One region of the Arthrobacter sp. 2MCAF15 genome, then DNA from elsewhere that is predicted to be linked to it. Evidence: riboswitches for the same ligand, from Rfam matches in the RefSeq annotation. Region 1 holds a riboswitch; the other holds the start of a gene.
What was found. A riboswitch is a leader RNA that binds a small molecule or an ion and turns the genes downstream of it on or off. The one in region 1 is predicted to bind glycine.

Region 1 (9,343 bases):
CGTGGGCAATGAGTGTCACGTCGGTGAGCCTCGCCTTGGTGCCGGCGCGCGGGGTCTGCTGCCAGCGGCGGGCTGCCTCAGTGACCGCCGCCGGTGCTGGCCGGTTGAGGTCCTGGTCGAATCCTGCCCGGTAGGCGAGAACGGTTTTGACGCCCACGGCGGTGCGCGTGAGTTCGTGGAGCCGCTGGCCGAACTCGTCGACGTAGTCTGCCGGGTTGGCAATCTCCCGGATCAGCGACTCGGCGAGCAGTTCCAGCCGAACGATCTCGTGGGTGCGCGCGCCGGAGACCTCGGCCATGCCGGCCATGCCGAGGTAGTCAGCGGCGTCCAGTCCTGTGTCGATCAGCCAGTCGCTCACCCCGGCAGCGCGGGTCATACGCCGGCTGACCTCGAGTTCTCCTAGCTCGGCGCGCCGGCTCCAGTACTCCGCCGGTGAGGCGTGCCGGGGCAGATCAAGAATGCCGCTGCACCAGCGCCGGATGGCGAGCCCGATTTGTGTGTTGTAGGCGTCCCCGGGGTTGGCCAGTGGTTCGGTGTTCCCTTCGTTCAGCGAGTTCTGAAAGCGTGCCTCATCACCGTCGGCGTGAAACGCGCCATGCACGTGGTGATCGACGAGGCTGACGTGTTCGACAAAGTCCGGGAAGTCACCGCCCGCCATCAGATCGACCAGGCAAGTCGAAAGCGTTCGGCGAGCTCGTCCGGCGTGAGTTCGGCTGCGATGCGCTGTTCGTAGCGCCGGACAGCCACCGTGGCGTCGACGACGGCGTCTCCGAGAAGCCTGCGGGCAAGGCTTGAGTTGTCCAGGGTGTCGATGATGGCGGCGGGGGAGTTTGAGAGCAGCCGGACGTTTGCCTGGTGCCGTTCGTTTTCCGAAAGCCGTCCGGGGTCACCCGGGATCTCTGCCGGAAGCCCGCTTTTGCCGCGGATGCCGTCAAGGGCGAGGGCAAGGATGGCTGCGGAGGCCAGATACACGTTCGCCGACGGGTCGACGATTTTCACCTCGACGTTGGCTCCGTGCGGATTGCCCTGGCCCTCGTTCAGAAAGCGCACCGAGGCTTCCCGGTTTTCCAGGCCCCAGCACAAGTAGGCACCCGACCACGTGCCGGGCGCCAACCGGCTTCCGGACAAAACTGACCCCGTGAGGAAACCCTGGACATCCGGGAGCCCTGCGATGATTCCGCCAATGGCAGCGCCTCCCTCGGCGGAGATGCCGTGCGGTCCGCTGCCGCCGGAGAACAGCGGCACTCCGTTCCTTCGGAGCGAAAAGTGCTGGTGGGCGCCGTTTCCAACGCTGCCGGGAAAGGGCGACGGCGAGAACGAGGCCATCATGCCGTGGGCCCTGGCGACGATGCCCACGATAATCCTGGCAAGGACCACCGTGTCCGCGGACTGGACCGGCGGGGCCGGGGGAAGGGAAAACTCGAACTGGTTCCTGCCGTACTCGGCGTGAAGCTGCTCCAGGGGAAGCCCGGCCTGGTTCAGCGCTGAGAGCAGGTCATCGAGGAATTCCGATCGGTCCAGGAGGCCGGTTGCCCCGTACGGAACCCAGGGCGCGGTTTCCAGCGCTGCACCATCCGGGGCGACGAGAAAGAATTCCAGTTCGTGGCCCACGAGCGCCTGGTACCCGGCCTCGACCAGGCTGCCCTCGACGTCGGCCAGGCAACCGCGGGCACAGGCCGGAGAGGCGGCTCCATCCTGTTCGAAAAGGCGGGCCGGTGCCCATGCCCGGCCGCCGGGCAGGACACGGAGTCCCGCGATGTCGATCTTCAGGCGCATATCGCCGACCGTGGTGATGCTGTCCGTGAACGCTATCCCGCCGTCGATGGTGAAGACATGCCAGACGGGGGCGGCGCCCATCCCGGATTCGTGGAAGATTTTGAGCCGCGCCAGCGGAACGCTCTTGGCCAGCGTGATGCCCGAAGCATTCACCACCGTGCCGATCACGGTGCGGACGCCGGCAGCTTCGAGTTCGCGGTGGGCTTTCGCAACGGCGGATTCGTCGGCTGATGCGATGGGGGTCATGCGCCTATCATGCGGCCGCTCCTCATCCAATGAAAGGCTCACCCAATGAAAGACGCCCCCTCTGCACTGGGATCGCACCCGGGCACGGGTTTCCGGCCACCAGCCCGAGGCCCGTGCGGCTCCCCGGGAACCCGACGGCGGCACGTCCCGCCGTCGTCCACCCCAGCTGCCTAGATGTCCGCAAGCGTCAGCGCCGGCGGCGATTTTCCGTCGATGTCCAGGACGCCGAACTCCTTTGCCACCGCAGCGGCGATGAGCACCTGGCCGGTCCGCGTCATCAGGTCCGGATCATGGAACAGCGCATTGATCACCCGGCCGATGAACTCGGGGCTTTCGCTGGTCGAGAGATCGAATGCACCGCTTTCCGCCGCGGCCAGGACCGCCTCGGTGCGGACCAGGCCGGGGTAGAGCGAGATGACCGGAATGTCGAACGGTCTGAGCTCGACGGCCATGTCGGAGGTCATCTTGTCGGTGGCCGCTTTGGCGATGCCGTAGATCGTGTTGCCGAGGTGGCGCTGCGCGGCCCAGAAGCTGATGTTGACGATCAGGCCGCGGTGCCGCGGCGTCATCATGCGCGCCGCGTGCGCCGAACACACAAATGCGGCGCGGACTCCGGCGTCCATCATGCCGGTCCAGCGATGCGGCGCCTGCTCCCAGAACGGTGCCGGCCACGTGAACGCGCCGCCTTCGATCATCTTCTCGTACCCGCCCCAGGCGCAATTGACCAGCAGGTCGAGGCGGCCGCCCTCGGTCCGGATCGTGTCGAACACGTGCGCGGTCTCGTCATCGTTGAGATGGTCGCAGCGCAGGCGCACGATCTCCCGCGGGAGGTCCGCCTGCTCGATCGACCGGCCCGTGCCATAAACCCGGAACCCCGCGGCCTGAAGGGCAAGCGCGATGCCCCGGCCGACACCGCGGCTCGCGCCGGTCACCAGCGCAACGCCACCCGTTGGCGCGTCACTGCGTTCGCGTTCGCTGGTCATGCCAAGCGGCCCCCGCTTACATTTCGTCCCGTGATCCCCATGATAGGCCGGGCCCGGCGCCTGGTGCCCGCGACTTTCTCGGGCCCAGCACCCGGAGGCGGCCCTATCTAAATACGCACCCTTCGGGTTTACTGGGCCGCAAGGCTGACACGCAAAACATGGAGGGGGGAACCATGCGGTCCAAAGGAACATGGCAAATCGCAGCGGGCTCGATATTGCTGGTGGCCACGTTGTTCACGCTGCCGATGCCACTGGTTGAGGTGTTCTCGGGCAGCGCCGGACAGGGTGCGGCGGCTGTGTTCGTCCTGGGACTCGCGCTTCTAGCCGCTGGCCTCGGTTTGGTCGCCGTGGGTCTGTACAAGCGATCGCGGAACCTGAAGACGGCGCGCAGTTACGACACCAGGGAGCCCACCTCCTCCGACGAGGACCGGCCGACCAATCCTCATTCGATGCCCCATAGCTATGCCGCCCTTCCGCCTCCGGGGTAGACACTCCCAGCTCAAGAAACCAGAACCTCAAGAAACTCAGAACCACAAAAAATAAGACGACGACGGCGGGTGGTCCCGCCGTCGCCGTTCATGCAGCCCTGAAACCAGCACAGCCGCGGTGCCCTGAGAACGCGGCCTGAGGCCTTGAGGCAGCGCTTCGGCGCCTTAAATCCGGCTATACCCGGTGGCTGCCGCGACGAGCGCAACACCCTCGACCCCTTGACGATGTGACCTGCGTCGCGTAAATTGTTCAACAATTCGGATTGTTCAACAATCCAACAATTGATCCTAATAATTGAACGCAGTCCCGACTTCCGCAGCCCATCACGGTAGCCGCACACGCACCCGAAGGTCCCGACCCGCATCGCCGCAGGCCCGGACCGAAAAGGCGCACCAACACCAGCCGCCCGCACTTGGCTGACATCCCCACTCTTCATGGAGGTACACATGGCCGCTTCATCCGTAACGGCCCCCGCTGACCCGAAGCCCTTTGTAGGGCGCAAGGGCATGTACAAGGCATTCGCGGCCAGCCTGACCGGAACCGCACTGGAGTTCTATGACTTCGCTGTCTACTCCGCCGCGGCTGCGATCGTTTTCCCGCTGATCTTCTTCCCGGCCTCGGACCCTGTCACGGGCACCCTGTTGGCCTTCTCCACCTACGCCGTGGGCTACATTTCCCGGCCCGTCGGCGGCATCATCTTCGGTCGGCTCGGCGACGAGATCGGCCGCAAGAAGATCCTGGTCATCACGCTCATGCTGATCGGCGCCGCCACGTTCCTCATCGGCCTGCTGCCCACGTACGGCAGCATCGGCATCATTGCCCCCGCCATCCTGGTCTTCCTTCGCTTCGCGCAGGGTGTCGGCGTCGGCGGCGAGTGGGGCGGGGCAGTGCTGCTCTCCAGTGAATTCGGTGACCCGAACCGCCGCGGCTTCTGGGCATCCGCCGCGCAGATCGGCCCGCCCGCCGGCAACCTGATGGCCAACGGCGTGCTTGCCGTCCTGACCATGGCCCTGTCCGAAGAGGATTTCCTGAACTTCGGCTGGCGAATCGCCTTCCTGATCTCGGCCCTGCTGGTGGCCTTCGGGCTCTGGATCCGGCTCAAGCTTGAAGACACCCCCATCTTCAAGGCCATGGAAGCCAAAGGAGACAAGCCCAAGTCCCCCATCCGCGAAGTCCTGGCAACCCAGCGCCGCCCCCTCATCGCAGCCATGCTCAGCCGCATCGGCCCGGACGTCCTCTACGCTTTGTGCACCGTCTTCATGCTCACCTACGGCATTCAGAAACTTGGCTTCGACCGCGGCCAAGTGCTGGTGGCCGTCCTGATCGGTTCGGCACTCCAGATTTTCACCATGCCGCTCGCCGGGGCCATCTCCGACCACATCAACCGCCGGCTGGTCTACGCAATCGCCGCAGTGGCCGCCGCCGTCTGGGGGTACCTGTTCTTCATCGTCCTCGAAGGTCGGTCCCCGGTCATGCTGATCGTGGGAACGGTGCTGGGCCTGCTCTGCCACTCGTTTATGTACGGACCCCAGGCGGCCTTCGTTGTTGAACAGTTCTCGCCGCGGCTCCGCTCCACCGGCAGTTCGCTGGCCTACACCTTCGCCGGAATCATCGGTGGCGCTATCGCACCGTTCATGTTCACCCTCCTGCTGAGCACCTTCAACAGCTGGGTCCCGGTTGCCATCTACCTCAGCGTTGCCTGCCTCCTGACCCTGGTGGGCCTGGCCCTGGGCCGGGACTCCGACGTTGCCGAGGACCAGGAGTACCTGCAGCCTTCAACTGAGCTGGTGGAAAATGATCCGGCTGTAAATGAGCTGGTGGAGGCCCGATGAACCAGGCCAACGCACACCTGGCACCCTCCGATGCGCGCCTGAAGTTCCGCAACGGCCTGGTCACCCCCACCTCCGGATGGGGCGATGGCTACACCCAGGCAAACCTGATAGCGGTGACGGCGGACTACGCCGACGAATTCATCGAATTCTGCCGGCTCAACCCCAAAGCCTGCCCCGTCATCGACGTCATCCCGGCGGGACAGTACGGGAGCGTCCTCGCCGCGGGGGCGGACATCCGCACTGACATCCCGGCCTACCGGGTGTGGGTGGACGGCGAACTTGCCGATGAAGTCACGGACGTCGCATCGGTCTGGCGTGATGACATGGTGGGCGTCCTCATTGGCTGCAGTTTCACCTTCGAAGCCGCGCTCGCCAGCGCGGGCGTCCCGCTCCGGCACACCGAAACCGGCCGCAACGTCCCCATGTACCGCACGAACATCGAGTGCACCCCTGCCGGACGAATCCACGGACCGATGGTCGTCTCCATGCGCCCGATGCCGCCCGAACTGGTCGAAACGGCCATCAGGGTGACGTCGGAGGTGCCCAAGGTTCACGGCAGCCCGGTTCACGTCGGGACGCCCGGGGACCTCGGCATTGCCGACATCAACCGTCCCGACTTCGGCGATGCGGTGGAGATCCGGCCGGGGGAAGTGCCGGTTTTCTGGGCCTGCGGCGTGACACCGCAGAGCGCAGTGATGGCATCCAGGCCAGCCTTCGCCATCAGCCACGCCCCCGGACACATGTTCATCACTGATGTTCCCGAAAGCACCTACCGGGAACGGCCAGGAGCGTCATCGTGAAGAAGAGATTTCCCGTAGCCGAGAAACGGGCACGCAGGATCATCAAACTCTCAGCGCCGCGGCGTCAAGCCACGGGCACCCACTGCGAACTGACCGGAGTCTGGCAGAGCCCGGCCGGAGCGAGCATCTCGATGCACGAGGGCCAGCTCCTCCCGAGTGATGCCGGCCGGCCGTGTGTCTGGACGTACGCGGGCCAACCGGCAAGCAAGGCCGATTCCGGGGCCGCCCGGTGGGCAGCTCCGGAGTATCACAGACTGTAAGGGCACCAAACGGCAAGCGGACGACGGCGGGACTTTTCCGCCGTCGTCCGCTTCCGGCGACTCCGGTGCCGTGCCGTACCTCCGAGGCTCGGCATTCGGCCTCCACGAACCTCCCCGGCCGGCGGACTAGTTGGCCTAGCCTCGCGGACGCGGACCGGCCTGCGGTTGTTATCGTCAAACAACGCCTCATACGGACCCACCTCTTGCAACCGGCCCCTGCAACAAGTAACGTGTGAGCCGTGTCACCCACCAGTGGCACAGCTTATGATCTGCGGCGGGAGAGTCCTGCCGGTACGTTCAGCAGGCGCCGTAGGAGCAAATCCTCCCCAGGAATCTCTCAGGCCCACGTACCGCCGCGGCAAGGCAACTCTGGAAAGCAGTCCGGGAAACCGGGCTCACCGACGGTGCAAGTGGCGCCTGCTAACAGCAGGCAACGCGGAAACTCTCAGGTCCAATACAGAGCGGGGAGGAACCCGAATCATCGTGGCACTCTGTGCCACCTGAATTATGGAGTTCCTCATGACGATTCAGTCGTCCCCGTCCACGTTCGCAGACCGCCATATCGGTGCGCGCCGCCAAACAGACATCGACACCATGCTCAAGGCCGTCGGCTACGACAGCGTAGACGGCCTCGTAGACAATGCACTCCCCGCTTCCATTCGCCAGGAAAAGCCGCTCAGCCTGGACAGCGCCCTCAGCGAAGTTCAGGTGCTGGCCGAACTGCGCAAGCTGGCTTCCAAGAACAAGACCGCCGTGCAGATGATCGGCCAGGGCTATTACGACACCGTCACGCCGCCGGTCATCCGCCGCAACATCCTCGAGGCCCCCGCCTGGTACACGGCCTACACGCCCTACCAGCCGGAGATCTCCCAGGGCCGGCTCGAGGCGCTGCTGAACTTCCAGACCATGGTCCAGGACCTCACCGCGCTGCCGGTCGCCAACGCGTCCCTCCTCGACGAGGCCACCGCCGTCGCCGAAGCCGTGCTCCTGATGCGCAGGGCAAATAAGTCCGCAGGACAGAACGCAGGTGCCCGCGACGGCAAGACGGTCCTGGACGCCGACTGCCTCCCGCAGACCATCGCCATTGTGCGGGGCCGCGCCGACGCATTGGGCTTCGAGGTCGAGGTCGCCGACCTCTCCCAGGGACTGCCCGCCGGGGACATCAACGGCGTCGTCCTGCAGCAGCCGGGCGTTTCCGGCCGGGTGTGGGACCAGTCCGCCGTGATCGCAGAGGCCAAAGGCCGCGGCGCCCTGGTCACCGTGGCAGCGGACCTTCTGGCCCTGACCTTGATCACCCCTCCGGGCGAGCAGGGCGCGGACATCGCCGTCGGTTCCACGCAGCGCCTTGGCGTGCCGCTGTTCTTCGGCGGCCCGCACGCCGCCTACATGGCGGTCCGCGAGGGCATGGAACGCACGCTCCCCGGCCGCATCGTGGGCGTCTCCAAAGATAACGCCGGCGTCCCCGCCTACCGCCTGGCCCTGCAGACCCGCGAGCAGCATATCCGCCGGGAGAAGGCCACCTCGAACATCTGCACCGCGCAGGCGCTGCTGGCCATCGTGTCCTCGTTCTACGCCGTCTACCATGGCCCGGACGGGCTGAAGGCGATCGCCGAGACCGTCCACAACAACGCCCGCGCCCTCGCCGCCACGCTGAAGATCGTCGGCCGCGAACTGGCGAGCGACTCCTTCTTCGACACCCTCACGGTCCGCGTGCCCGGCAAGGCCGCCAAGGTCATCGCCGCCGCCGAGGCCCGCGGCATCAACCTGCGGCTCATCGACGCGGACACAGTTGGCGTGTCAGTCGATGAAACCACGACGCCGGAGGTCCTTTCCGCGGTGGTTGTCGCCTTTGGCGCCGGTCCGGTGGTGGAGGCCAAGGGCTTCGAGCTGCCCGAGGGTGTGCTGCGCACCTCCGACTTCCTGCAGCACCCGGTCTTCAACACGCACCGTTCCGAAACGCAGCTGCTGCGCTACATCCGCAAGCTCTCGGACCGCGACCTTGCCCTGGACCGGACCATGATCCCGCTGGGTTCGTGCACCATGAAGCTGAACGCAACGGCCGAGATGGAAGCCATCTCCTGGCCGGAGTTCGCCTCCATCCACCCCTTCGCGCCGGACTCCCAGACCGAGGGGTGGCGGGAACTCATCAGCGGCCTCGAAGCTGACCTTGCTGAAATCACGGGCTACGACCAGGTCTCGATCCAGCCCAACGCCGGATCCCAGGGCGAACTCGCCGGCCTGCTGGCCATCCGCGGCTACCACCTCTCCCGCGGTGACGCCCAGCGCAACGTCTGCCTGATCCCGGCCTCCGCCCACGGCACCAACGCGGCCTCGGCCGTGCTCGCCGGCATGAAGGTCGTCGTCGTGGCCACCGCCTCCGACGGCACGATCGACCACACGGACCTCAACGCCAAGATCGAGGCCAACAAGGACGCCCTGTCCGCCATCATGATCACCTACCCCTCCACCCACGGGGTGTACGACGCCGACGTCCGCGAGGTGTGCGACTCCGTGCATGCGGCCGGCGGGCAGGTCTACGTCGACGGCGCCAACCTGAATGCGCTCGTCGGCCTGGCCCAGCCGGGCCAGTTCGGCGGCGATGTCTCGCACCTGAACCTGCACAAGACCTTCTGCATCCCGCACGGCGGCGGCGGACCCGGCGTCGGCCCGGTCGCGGCCAAGGCCCACCTGGCACCGTTCATGCCGGGGGACGCGAACAAAGCGGCGCACAACGCCGGCGCTGTCGAACCGGGAACCGGCGTTGCGATCTCTGCCTCCCGGTACGGGTCCGCCGGCGTCCTGCCGATTTCCTGGGCGTACGTGAAGCTCATGGGCGCCCAGGGCCTGACCGAGGCCACCAAGTCGGCGCTGCTGGCAGCGAACTACATCGCGGCCCGCCTGAACGAGTTCTTCCCGGTCCTGTACACGGGCGAGGGCGGCCTCGTGGCGCACGAGTG
Region 2 (9,343 bases), on a different contig from region 1:
GCTTCGATTTCGGAAGCCATGAGGCGCAGCCATTCCACATTCCCGGCCCCGACGTGCAGCCGTAGCGTTTCCAGCCTGAAAAGGAGCAGTTCCAGCTGCCGGCGCTCCTGCCACAGCGCCGCGGACAGATCACTTGCGCTCATGGGCCCCATTCTCTTTCCGCCCCCTGAATCGCAGCTTCGGGGCGGGTACCGCACTTTTTGCCAAGCTTTTCCCTGAGGGTACACGCAGATCCGGGATCAGGTGATAGGTTTCCTCCATGGGTGCTGCGCCCTGCTTGCGAACGCTGACTCCAATGGGGGGAGTACCGGTCGGTTTGGGTGCGGTTCTCGGCGTTTTAAGGGCTACAGCCCTTCGGATCCGGTCTCATGGGGGGACACAGTATTGAATCGCGTGGAACGCAACGAGATGGTCACGCAGCACCTTCCGCTGGTGGGGTATCTCGTCTCAGATTTGTGCTCGAAGGCGTCACACCTTTCTCGCGATGATTTGGCCTCGGCCGGTGCAATTGCCCTGATCACGTCGGCCGATTCGTTCGATCCCGACCTCGGGGTCCCCTTTGGCGCGTTCGCCCGCCGGCGCATCCTAGGCGCGTTCGCGGACGAGATGCGGGCCAGCGACTGGGCCACCCGCTCCGCCCGCCGGCGGATCAAGGAAACCATGTCCGTCCAGGAAACCCTGGCATCCGCCCTTGGCCGCACGCCCACAGTGGACGAGATCGCCTCCGCCCTTGGCGTCCAGCAGAGCGTTGTGGAGGCCGCGCTCGCGGATGCCTCACGCACGCTGACACCCCTCGATGAGGCCGTGGTGGATACCCTGGCCGCCGAGACCCTCACCCCGGAACACTCCGTGCTCGCGGATGAACGGCTCCAGTACCTGCGGGCCGCCGTGAAATCCCTGCCGGAACGGATGCGCTACGTCGTGGAGGAGATCTACTTCGGCGACCGGACGGTCAAAGACCTGGCCGCCGAACTCGGATCCACCCATGCTGCGGTGTCCCAGCAGCGTTCGGAGGCCATCCGGCTGATGCGCGACGGACTGACCGCGCACTACGCCGATGACCCCGCGCAGCCGTTCGAACCCCAGTCCAGGATTACGCCGCGGCGCCGCAACGACTACCTCACCCAGCTCTCCGAGGCCACATCCGGCGGCATCACCCGTGCCGTGTTCCCCCGCGGCCCGGTCCTCAACGAAGCCGTCTAGCCGCCCCCGAAGCAGTTAGTAAGCCGGCTTAGTAAGCTGATCGAGAAATTCCTCCCCGAACCGTCGCGGCCCGACGCCGCCCTGCGGTAGCGTCGAAAGCATGGGCCGGGCCGCCAGTACGCGGCGCGCGCGGCCTCCACCGCACCGGTTCTATCGAGGAGGACGCATGAAAGCAACACCCACACTGACGACCAACCTGCAGGCAGTCCTGGTGGACCTGATCGAACTCCACGTTCAGGGCAAGCAGGCGCACTGGAACATCGTCGGGACCAACTTCCGGGACCTTCACCTCCAGCTGGACGAGATCGTCGACGCCGCCCGCGGGTTCGCGGACGACCTCGCCGAGCGCATGCGCGCCCTCCACGCCCTCCCTGACGGCCGAAACTCCACGGTTTCCAAGTCCACCGCGCTGGCCGAGTTTCCGGCGGGGCTGATCAGCACGAAGGACGCGATCGAACGCATTGTCGCAGCGCTGGAGGCGGCCGTTGGCACCATGCGCAAAGTCCATGACGAAGTGGACGATGAAGACCCCACCACCGCCGATCTGCTGCACGAGTTCATCGCAAAGTTTGAGCAGTACGCCTGGATGGTCAGTGCCGAGACCATGAAGGCCACCGCCAGCGTGACCACTCCGGACAGCAAGTAGGTCCTGCTAGCACCAGGCCGCACCCACGAAACTCCAGCGTCCGGCGTCGGGTATTTTCCCGGCGCCGGACGCTGGAGTTTTTCAGCTACGGAATGGTCCTGGAAGGGCAACGCATGTCGGTCGCGCTGAGCACGGTCGAACTCGAGCCCGACGGCGATGGAACCGGTGCTGCTAGCTTGCCTTCGGCACCTTCCGCAGGAGGACCGCGGCGAGCACGCACGCCCCGGACATGAGGACCAGGGCGATGGAGGCCGTGATGTGTACGCCCGAGTCGAAGGCGGTGCGCGCGGCCGCCGTCACCGCCTCTGCCAGCGGCGCCGGAAGCATCCCCGCGAGCTCCACGGCGCCGGCGAGGGTCTCGCCGGCCTGGTTCGTGGCAGAGGCCGGGGCGAGCTCGGACACGCCTGCGGGGAGCCGGAGGTTGCCCTGGTAAGAAGCCGTGAGGATCGAGCCGAGGATCGCCGTGCCCAGCAGGGACCCCACTTCATAGCCGGTCTCGGAGATGGCGGCGGCGGCCCCCGACTTGTCCGCAGGCGCAGCGCCCAGGATCAGGTCATTGGAGATCGTCTCCGCGGCACCCACGCCCAGGCAGAGGACCAGCAGCGCGGCCAGCAGCAGTGACGGGCCGTGGCTGTGGTCGCCGAATGCCACCAGGAAGTAGCCCGCCGCGCTCAGCAGCAGGCCGCCGGCCACCACAAAGCCGGGCCGGACCTTGCGCACCAGGGGGACCACCAGCAGCCCGGCAACGACTGTGGCGATGAGGGCCGGGACCATGGCGACACCGGAGGCGGAGGGGGACTGCCCCTCCAGCAGTTGCAGGTGCTGGGCCAGGAAGAGAATGAAGCCGTTGAAGGAGAACAGCGCCAGGACGTTGGCGGTGATGGCGGTGCTGAAGACCCGGTTGCCAAAGAGGCTGACATCGAGCATGGGCGCCGTGCTGTGGTCCGCCTTGTGGCCTCTGGCCAGGGCGCGCTGGCGCCGGATGAACACGTAGCCCATGAGCAGCCCGGCTCCGATGCTCGCGAAGGCCTCCAGCGAGGGCCCGTGGGTGGCGAGGGTTTTGATCCCGTAGACAACGGGCACCATGACCAGCAGGGACAGGATGATGCTGGGCACGTCCACGCGTCCGGGCTTTGGGTCGCGGGACTCCGGGATCAATGCCGGACCGAGCAGCAGCAGGGGCAGGATGATCGGCACTGCGACCAGCAGGACGGCGCCCCACCAGAAGTGCTCCACCAGCCAGCCGCCGGCAATCGGCCCGAGGGCGGCGCCGCCGGAGAAGCCTGCGGCCCAGATTGCCACGGCCAATCTGCGCCGGTTGGGCTGCGGGAAAATGTTGCGGATCAGGGAAAGCGTTGATGGCATGAGCATGGCGCCGAAGAGGCCAAGCCCGGCGCGGCCTGCGATCAGCCATTCGGCGCTCGGCGCGAACGCCGTCAAGGCCGAGACCGCGGCAAAACCTGCGCTGCCCACGAAGAGCAGCCGGCGCCGGCCGATCCTGTCACCCAGGCTGCCCATCGCAACCAGGAGTCCGGCCAGAACCAGGGGGTAGGCGTCGATGATCCACAGCAGTTCGACGCCGGAGGCGTCCAGGCTGCGGGCGATGGCGGGCAGGGCGAACGTCAAGGCGGTGTTGTCCACGGCCACAAGCAGGACAGGGAACATCAGCAGGGCCAGCGCCACCCAGTCGCGCCACGGGGCCCGGGGGCCGGTGGCCGACAGGGTGCTGGTGGTGACGGTGATCGACGGAATGCTCATGGAACATAACTATACCGTCTGGACGGTACAGTTAAGAAATGCGCCACCGGACAGGCATGATGGGAGGCATGCCCAGGAAACCCGTCGCCCGCGAGGCCGTTCTCCACGCCTTCGAATCCCTGCTCATCGAAGTCGGTGAACGCGCCGCGACGCTGGACGCCGTCGCGCGCCGGGCCGGAGTCTCCAAGGGGGGCCTGCTCTACCACTTCCCGACCAAGGAGGCGATGATCGCGGTCCTGCTCGAGCGGCTGGACGGGCACCTCGCTGCCGATGTTGCCGCCATGGCTGAGGCCCCCGAGGGTGCGGCGGTGTACTTCATCAAATCCTCGGTGTGGGCGGACACCCCCATGGACCGGGTGTTCGTCGCGGCCACGAGGCTCGCCGAGGTGGCGCACCAGGAGACCCTCCGCCGCTTCGCCGCCGCCCAGGCGAACTGGCTGGAACTGCTGGCCGCCGACGTCGGGCCCGCCATGGCGAAAGCCGTCCTGTACATGGGGGACGGGCTGTACTTCAACGCCATGCTGGGCCGGGGGCCGGGCGGGCAGCCGCCGGAAGTCAATGACGACGTCGAGAGCCTCCTGGCCGCCGTCGAGAAGCTGCGCCGCTGACGGCCGCCGAGACCCCGCTCGCCGAATACGCCGGAAGCCTGCGACTACGCCGGAACGAAACGGCGTCCCCGCACGCCTGCGGCGAACTCGCGTGGCCGGACCTGTAACTTGGGGCCGCCGCCGGGAGGGAGTTTGCGGACGCGCGCCCGGCATAGGACAATGAGTGCTGTGACTGTTGTCACCCCAATTGAATACGCCTTTGATCTGCGGCGGGAGAGTCCTGCAAGTAGGTACAAGCAGGCGCCGTAGGAGCAAATCCTCCCCAGGAATCTCTCAGGCCCACGTACCGCCGCGGCAAGGCATCTCTGGAAAGTAGCAGGTGCGTCCTTAGCGCGTTGTGCTCACCGACGGTGCAAGCGGAGCCCCTGATGCGGGCTGCGCGGAAACTCTCAGGTCCAATACAGAGCGGGGAGGAACCCGAATCAATGTGGCGTACCCTGCGCCGCCTGAGTTATGGAGTTCCTTGTGACTGTTACCCCAGCCTCCACGTCCTTCGTTGACCGGCACATCGGCGCCCGCCGCCAGGCCGACGTCGACGCCATGCTGAAGGCTGTCGGCTACGACACCGTCGACGCCCTGGTGGACACCGCCGTTCCGAAGGACATCCGCCAGGACTCCGACCTCGCGCTCGCCGCTGCCCTCAGCGAAGTCGAAGTCCTCGCCGAACTGCGCAAGCTGGCGGCGAAAAACAAGACCGCAGTGCAGATGATCGGGCAGGGCTACTACGACACCCTCACCCCGCCGGTAATCCGCCGCAACATCCTCGAAGCCCCGGCCTGGTACACCGCCTACACGCCCTACCAGCCGGAAATCTCCCAGGGCCGGCTCGAGGCGCTGCTGAACTTCCAGACCATGGTCCAGGACCTCGTCGGCCTGCCGATCGCCAACGCCTCGCTGCTGGACGAAGCCACCGCCGTCGCCGAGGCCGTGCTGATGATGCGCCGCGCCAACAAGAACAAGGCCGCACATGACGGCAAGACCGTCCTCGACGCCGACTGCCTCCCGCAGACCATCGCGATCGTCAAGGGCCGCGCCGAGGCCCTCGGCTTCGAGGTTGAGGTCGCCGACCTCTCCAAGGGCCTGCCCGCCGGGGTCATCAACGGCGTCGTCCTGCAGCAGCCCGGCGTATCCGGCCGCGTGTTCGACCACACCGCCGTGATCGCCGACGCCAAGGAACGCGGCGCCCTCGTCACCGTCGCGGCCGACCTCCTCTCCCTGACCCTCATCACGTCCCCGGGCGAGCAGGGCGCCGACATCGCCGTCGGCTCCGCCCAGCGCTTCGGCGTGCCGCTGTTCTTCGGCGGCCCGCACGCGGCCTACATGGCGGTCCAGAAGGGGCTCGAACGCTCCATGCCCGGCCGCCTCGTAGGCGTCTCCAAGGACAACGCGGGCGTCCCCGCCTACCGACTGGCCCTGCAGACCCGCGAGCAGCATATCCGCCGTGAGAAGGCCACCTCGAACATCTGCACCGCCCAGGCGCTGCTGGCCATCGTGGCATCCTTCTACGCCGTCTACCACGGCCCCGACGGGCTGAAGGCGATCGCCCAGACCGTCCACAACAACGCCAGGACCATCGCGGCGTCCCTGAAGGCCGCCGGCCTCGACGTGCTGCACACCTCGTTCTTCGACACCATCACCGTCTCCGTGCCGGGCCGCGCCGCAGAGATCATCGCGGCCGCCGACGCCAAGGGCGTCAACCTGCGCGCCATCGACGCCGACACCGTCGGCATCTCCGCCGATGAGGCCACGACGGCGGCCATCGTCGCCGACGTCGTCGCCGCCTTCGGGGCCAGCGTCGTTGACGCAGCAGACTCCTCCTTCGGCCTGGACACCGCCGTCGAACGGACCTCCGACTACCTCCAGCACCCGGTGTTCAACACCCACCGTTCCGAAACCCAGCTGCTGCGCTACATCCGCCGCCTCTCGGACCGCGACCTTGCCCTGGACCGCACCATGATCCCGCTGGGCTCGTGCACCATGAAGCTGAACGCCACGGCCGAGATGGAAGCCATCTCCTGGCCGGAGTTCGCCTCCATCCACCCGTTCGCCCCGGACTCGCAGACCGCCGGCTGGCGCGAACTGATCGACGACCTCGAAGCACAGCTGACCGAGATCACCGGGTACGACCAGGTCTCCATCCAGCCCAACGCCGGGTCCCAGGGCGAACTCGCGGGCCTGCTGGCCATCCGCGGCTACCACCTCTCCCGCGGTGAGGCCCAGCGCAACGTCTGCCTGATCCCGGCCTCCGCCCACGGCACCAACGCGGCCTCGGCCGTGCTCGCCGGCATGAAGGTCGTCGTCGTGGCCACCGCCTCCGACGGCACGATCGACCACATGGACCTCAACGCCAAGATCGAGGCCAACAAGGACGCCCTGTCCGCCATCATGATCACCTACCCCTCCACCCACGGGGTGTACGACGCCGACGTCCGCGAGGTCTGCGACGCGATCCACGCCGCCGGCGGCCAGGTCTACATCGACGGCGCCAACCTCAACGCCCTCGTCGGCCTGGCCCAGCCGGGCCAGTTCGGCGGCGACGTCTCGCACCTGAACCTGCACAAGACCTTCTGCATCCCGCACGGCGGCGGCGGACCCGGCGTCGGCCCGGTCGCGGCCAAGGCCCACCTGGCACCGTTCATGCCGGGCAACGCAGCCGATCCGGCCAACGGCGCCGACGGAACCCCGATCTCCGCCTCCCGCTACGGCTCCGCCGGCGTCCTGCCGATCTCCTGGGCCTACGTGAAGCTCATGGGCGGCCAGGGCCTCACCGAGGCCACCAAGTCGGCCCTGCTCGCGGCGAACTACATCGCGGCCCGCCTGAACGACTCCTTCCCGGTTCTGTACACCGGCGAGGGCGGCCTCGTGGCGCACGAGTGCATCCTGGACCTGCGCGAACTCACGGCCAAGACCGGAGTGACCGCCGAGGACGTGGCCAAGCGCCTGATCGACTACGGCTTCCACGCCCCCACGCTCGCGTTCCCGGTGGCAGGCACCCTCATGGTGGAGCCGACCGAATCCGAGGACCTCGGCGAGATCGACCGCTTCATCACGGCCATGGTCGCCATCCGCGCCGAAATCGACCAGGTGGCCCACGGCGACTTCACCGTGGAGCACAGCCCGCTGCGCAACGCACCGCACACCGCCGCCGCCGTCATCAGCACCGACTGGACCCGCGAGTACCCGCGCGAGCAGGCCGTCTTCCCGGTCCACACGCTCAAGCAGGACAAGTACTTCCCGCCGGTCGGCCGGATCGACGGCGCGGCCGGTGACCGCAACCTGATCTGCTCCTGCCCTCCCCTCGAAGCCTTCGAAGAAGACACAGCAGGCCACTCCGACGACTCCGCCAACTCCGGCTCAAACAAGTAAGGACAGCCAACGATGACTGAGAATTACACGGCACTTTACGAAGAACACAAGAAGCTCGGCGCCTCCTTCACCGACTTCGGCGGCTGGCAGATGCCGCTGAAGTACAGCTCCGAACTCGCCGAGCACCACGCCGTCCGCATGTCCGCGGGCCTGTTCGACCTCTCCCACATGGGCGAAGTCTGGGTCACCGGTCCGGACGCCGCAGCCTTCCTGGACTACGCACTGGTGGGCAAGATCTCCGCGATGGCCATTGGCAAAGCCAAGTACTCGCTGATCTGCAACGAGGACGGCGGCATCATCGACGACCTCATCACCTACCGCCGCGGCGAGCAGAAGTTCCTCGTGGTCCCCAACGCGGGCAACGCCAAGGTCGTTGCCGCTGCCCTGGCTGAGCGCGCTGCAGGCTTTGACGTCACGGTCCAAGACGCCTCCGCCGAGACCTCGCTGATCGCAGTCCAGGGTCCCAAAGCCCAGGAGATCCTGCTACGCCTGGTTCCCGCCGCGCAGCACGAACTCGTCACCGGCCTGAAGTACTACGCCGCTGTCGACGTCCCCTTCATGTTCGGCGGCGCCAGCCAGGACCTCCTGCTGGCCCGCACCGGCTACACCGGTGAAGACGGCTTCGAGATCTTCGTGGCGAACGACGACGCCGCCGCCCTCTGGCAGGCGCTCGTCGCCATCGCCGAAGACGGCGAGCTGACCCCCGCCGGGCTGGCATCCCGCGATTCGCTCCGCCTCGAGGCGGGCATGCCGCTCTACGGCAACGAGCTCTCCCTCGAAGGGGATCCGTTCGCCGCCGGCCTGGGCCCCGTCGTCGCGCTGTCCAAGGAAGGCGACTTCATCGGCAAGGCCGCACTGGCCGCCAAGAAGGAAGCCGGCGCCGGGGCCACGACGGGCCGCAAGCTCGTCGGGCTCAAGGGCCTCGGACGCCGGGCCGGCCGCGGCCACTACCCGGTCCTCAAGGACGGCAACGTCGTCGGCGAAGTCACCTCGGGCCAGCCCTCGCCCAGCCTCGGCTACCCGGTCGCCATGGCCTACGTCGACGTCGAGTTCACCGAGCCCGGCACGGCCCTGGACATCGACCTGCGCGGCAAGGCGGAGCCCTTCGAAGTAGTGGCACTGCCTTTCTACAAGCGCGTCAAGTAGCCCGACAAGTACCTCAACGGACCAGCCGCTTCAGCGGTTCCCGGTTCCGGGGCTGGCTTGCCCCAGTTTTCACGCGTGCTCGCTCGTTTGACCCGCCGTCCCCCTAGCCTCGCAAGCTCGGCCAGGGAACCCCGACGGCGGTCACTCGCTTAGACGCACGCTTTCGAAAACCGCGGCCAGCCAGCCCCTCGAGGACATGTCACCTTTGAGACGACGCCACGCCGGGACCAATGGGAACTGGCGCCTTCGAAAGCCAAAGGTGCTGGGGATTAACCGCCTGCCGCGGCTCTGGTTTGTCTCAAGCTCGATCATTGGGGGTTGAGCTTGACGACACCCTTAAAGCCAAGTAGTAGCCCGGCCCTCGAAGATCGCAGGGCCAAGGTTTCTTCCCGGGAACCGTAGTCCTGAAAACTGTTGGCCCCGAAAACTGAAACTTGCGGTTGGCGGGTGAGGGGATTCCGGAGACGTGCGTCTAAGGGAGCGTCGCGTCCGCCCAGCGGGCGCTTTCGCGACCGAGCACGCGGAGGAATTGCCTCATCCGCCGCCCAACCCGGCAACAGCCTCCGGCTAACCCAGCCACAATAGATTTAGCACCACGACCAACCGAGACTTAGGA

Region 2: another riboswitch for glycine. It lies ahead of gcvP (aminomethyl-transferring glycine dehydrogenase); the one in region 1 lies ahead of gcvP (aminomethyl-transferring glycine dehydrogenase).

What each region holds. Positions count from the first base shown of each region.
Region 1 covers NZ_JBFRGZ010000017.1:2,077-11,419, reverse strand. Annotated here, with positions in the region: gene AB4089_RS17490 (amidohydrolase family protein) at 1-658, opposite strand, end outside; gene AB4089_RS17485 (glutamine synthetase family protein) at 658-2,022, opposite strand; gene AB4089_RS17480 (SDR family NAD(P)-dependent oxidoreductase) at 2,193-3,005, opposite strand; gene AB4089_RS17475 (MFS transporter) at 3,941-5,326, shown strand; gene AB4089_RS17470 (putative hydro-lyase) at 5,323-6,126, shown strand; glycine riboswitch at 6,652-6,749, shown strand; glycine riboswitch at 6,751-6,856, shown strand; gene gcvP (aminomethyl-transferring glycine dehydrogenase) at 6,894-9,343, shown strand, end outside.
Region 2 covers NZ_JBFRGZ010000020.1:431-9,773, reverse strand. Annotated here, with positions in the region: gene AB4089_RS19150 (flagellar protein FlgN) at 1-143, opposite strand, end outside; gene AB4089_RS19145 (sigma-70 family RNA polymerase sigma factor) at 385-1,203, shown strand; gene AB4089_RS19140 (Dps family protein) at 1,370-1,849, shown strand; gene AB4089_RS19135 (MFS transporter) at 2,021-3,607, opposite strand; gene AB4089_RS19130 (TetR/AcrR family transcriptional regulator) at 3,676-4,215, shown strand; glycine riboswitch at 4,416-4,514, shown strand; glycine riboswitch at 4,516-4,629, shown strand; gene gcvP (aminomethyl-transferring glycine dehydrogenase) at 4,669-7,581, shown strand; gene gcvT (glycine cleavage system aminomethyltransferase GcvT) at 7,594-8,727, shown strand.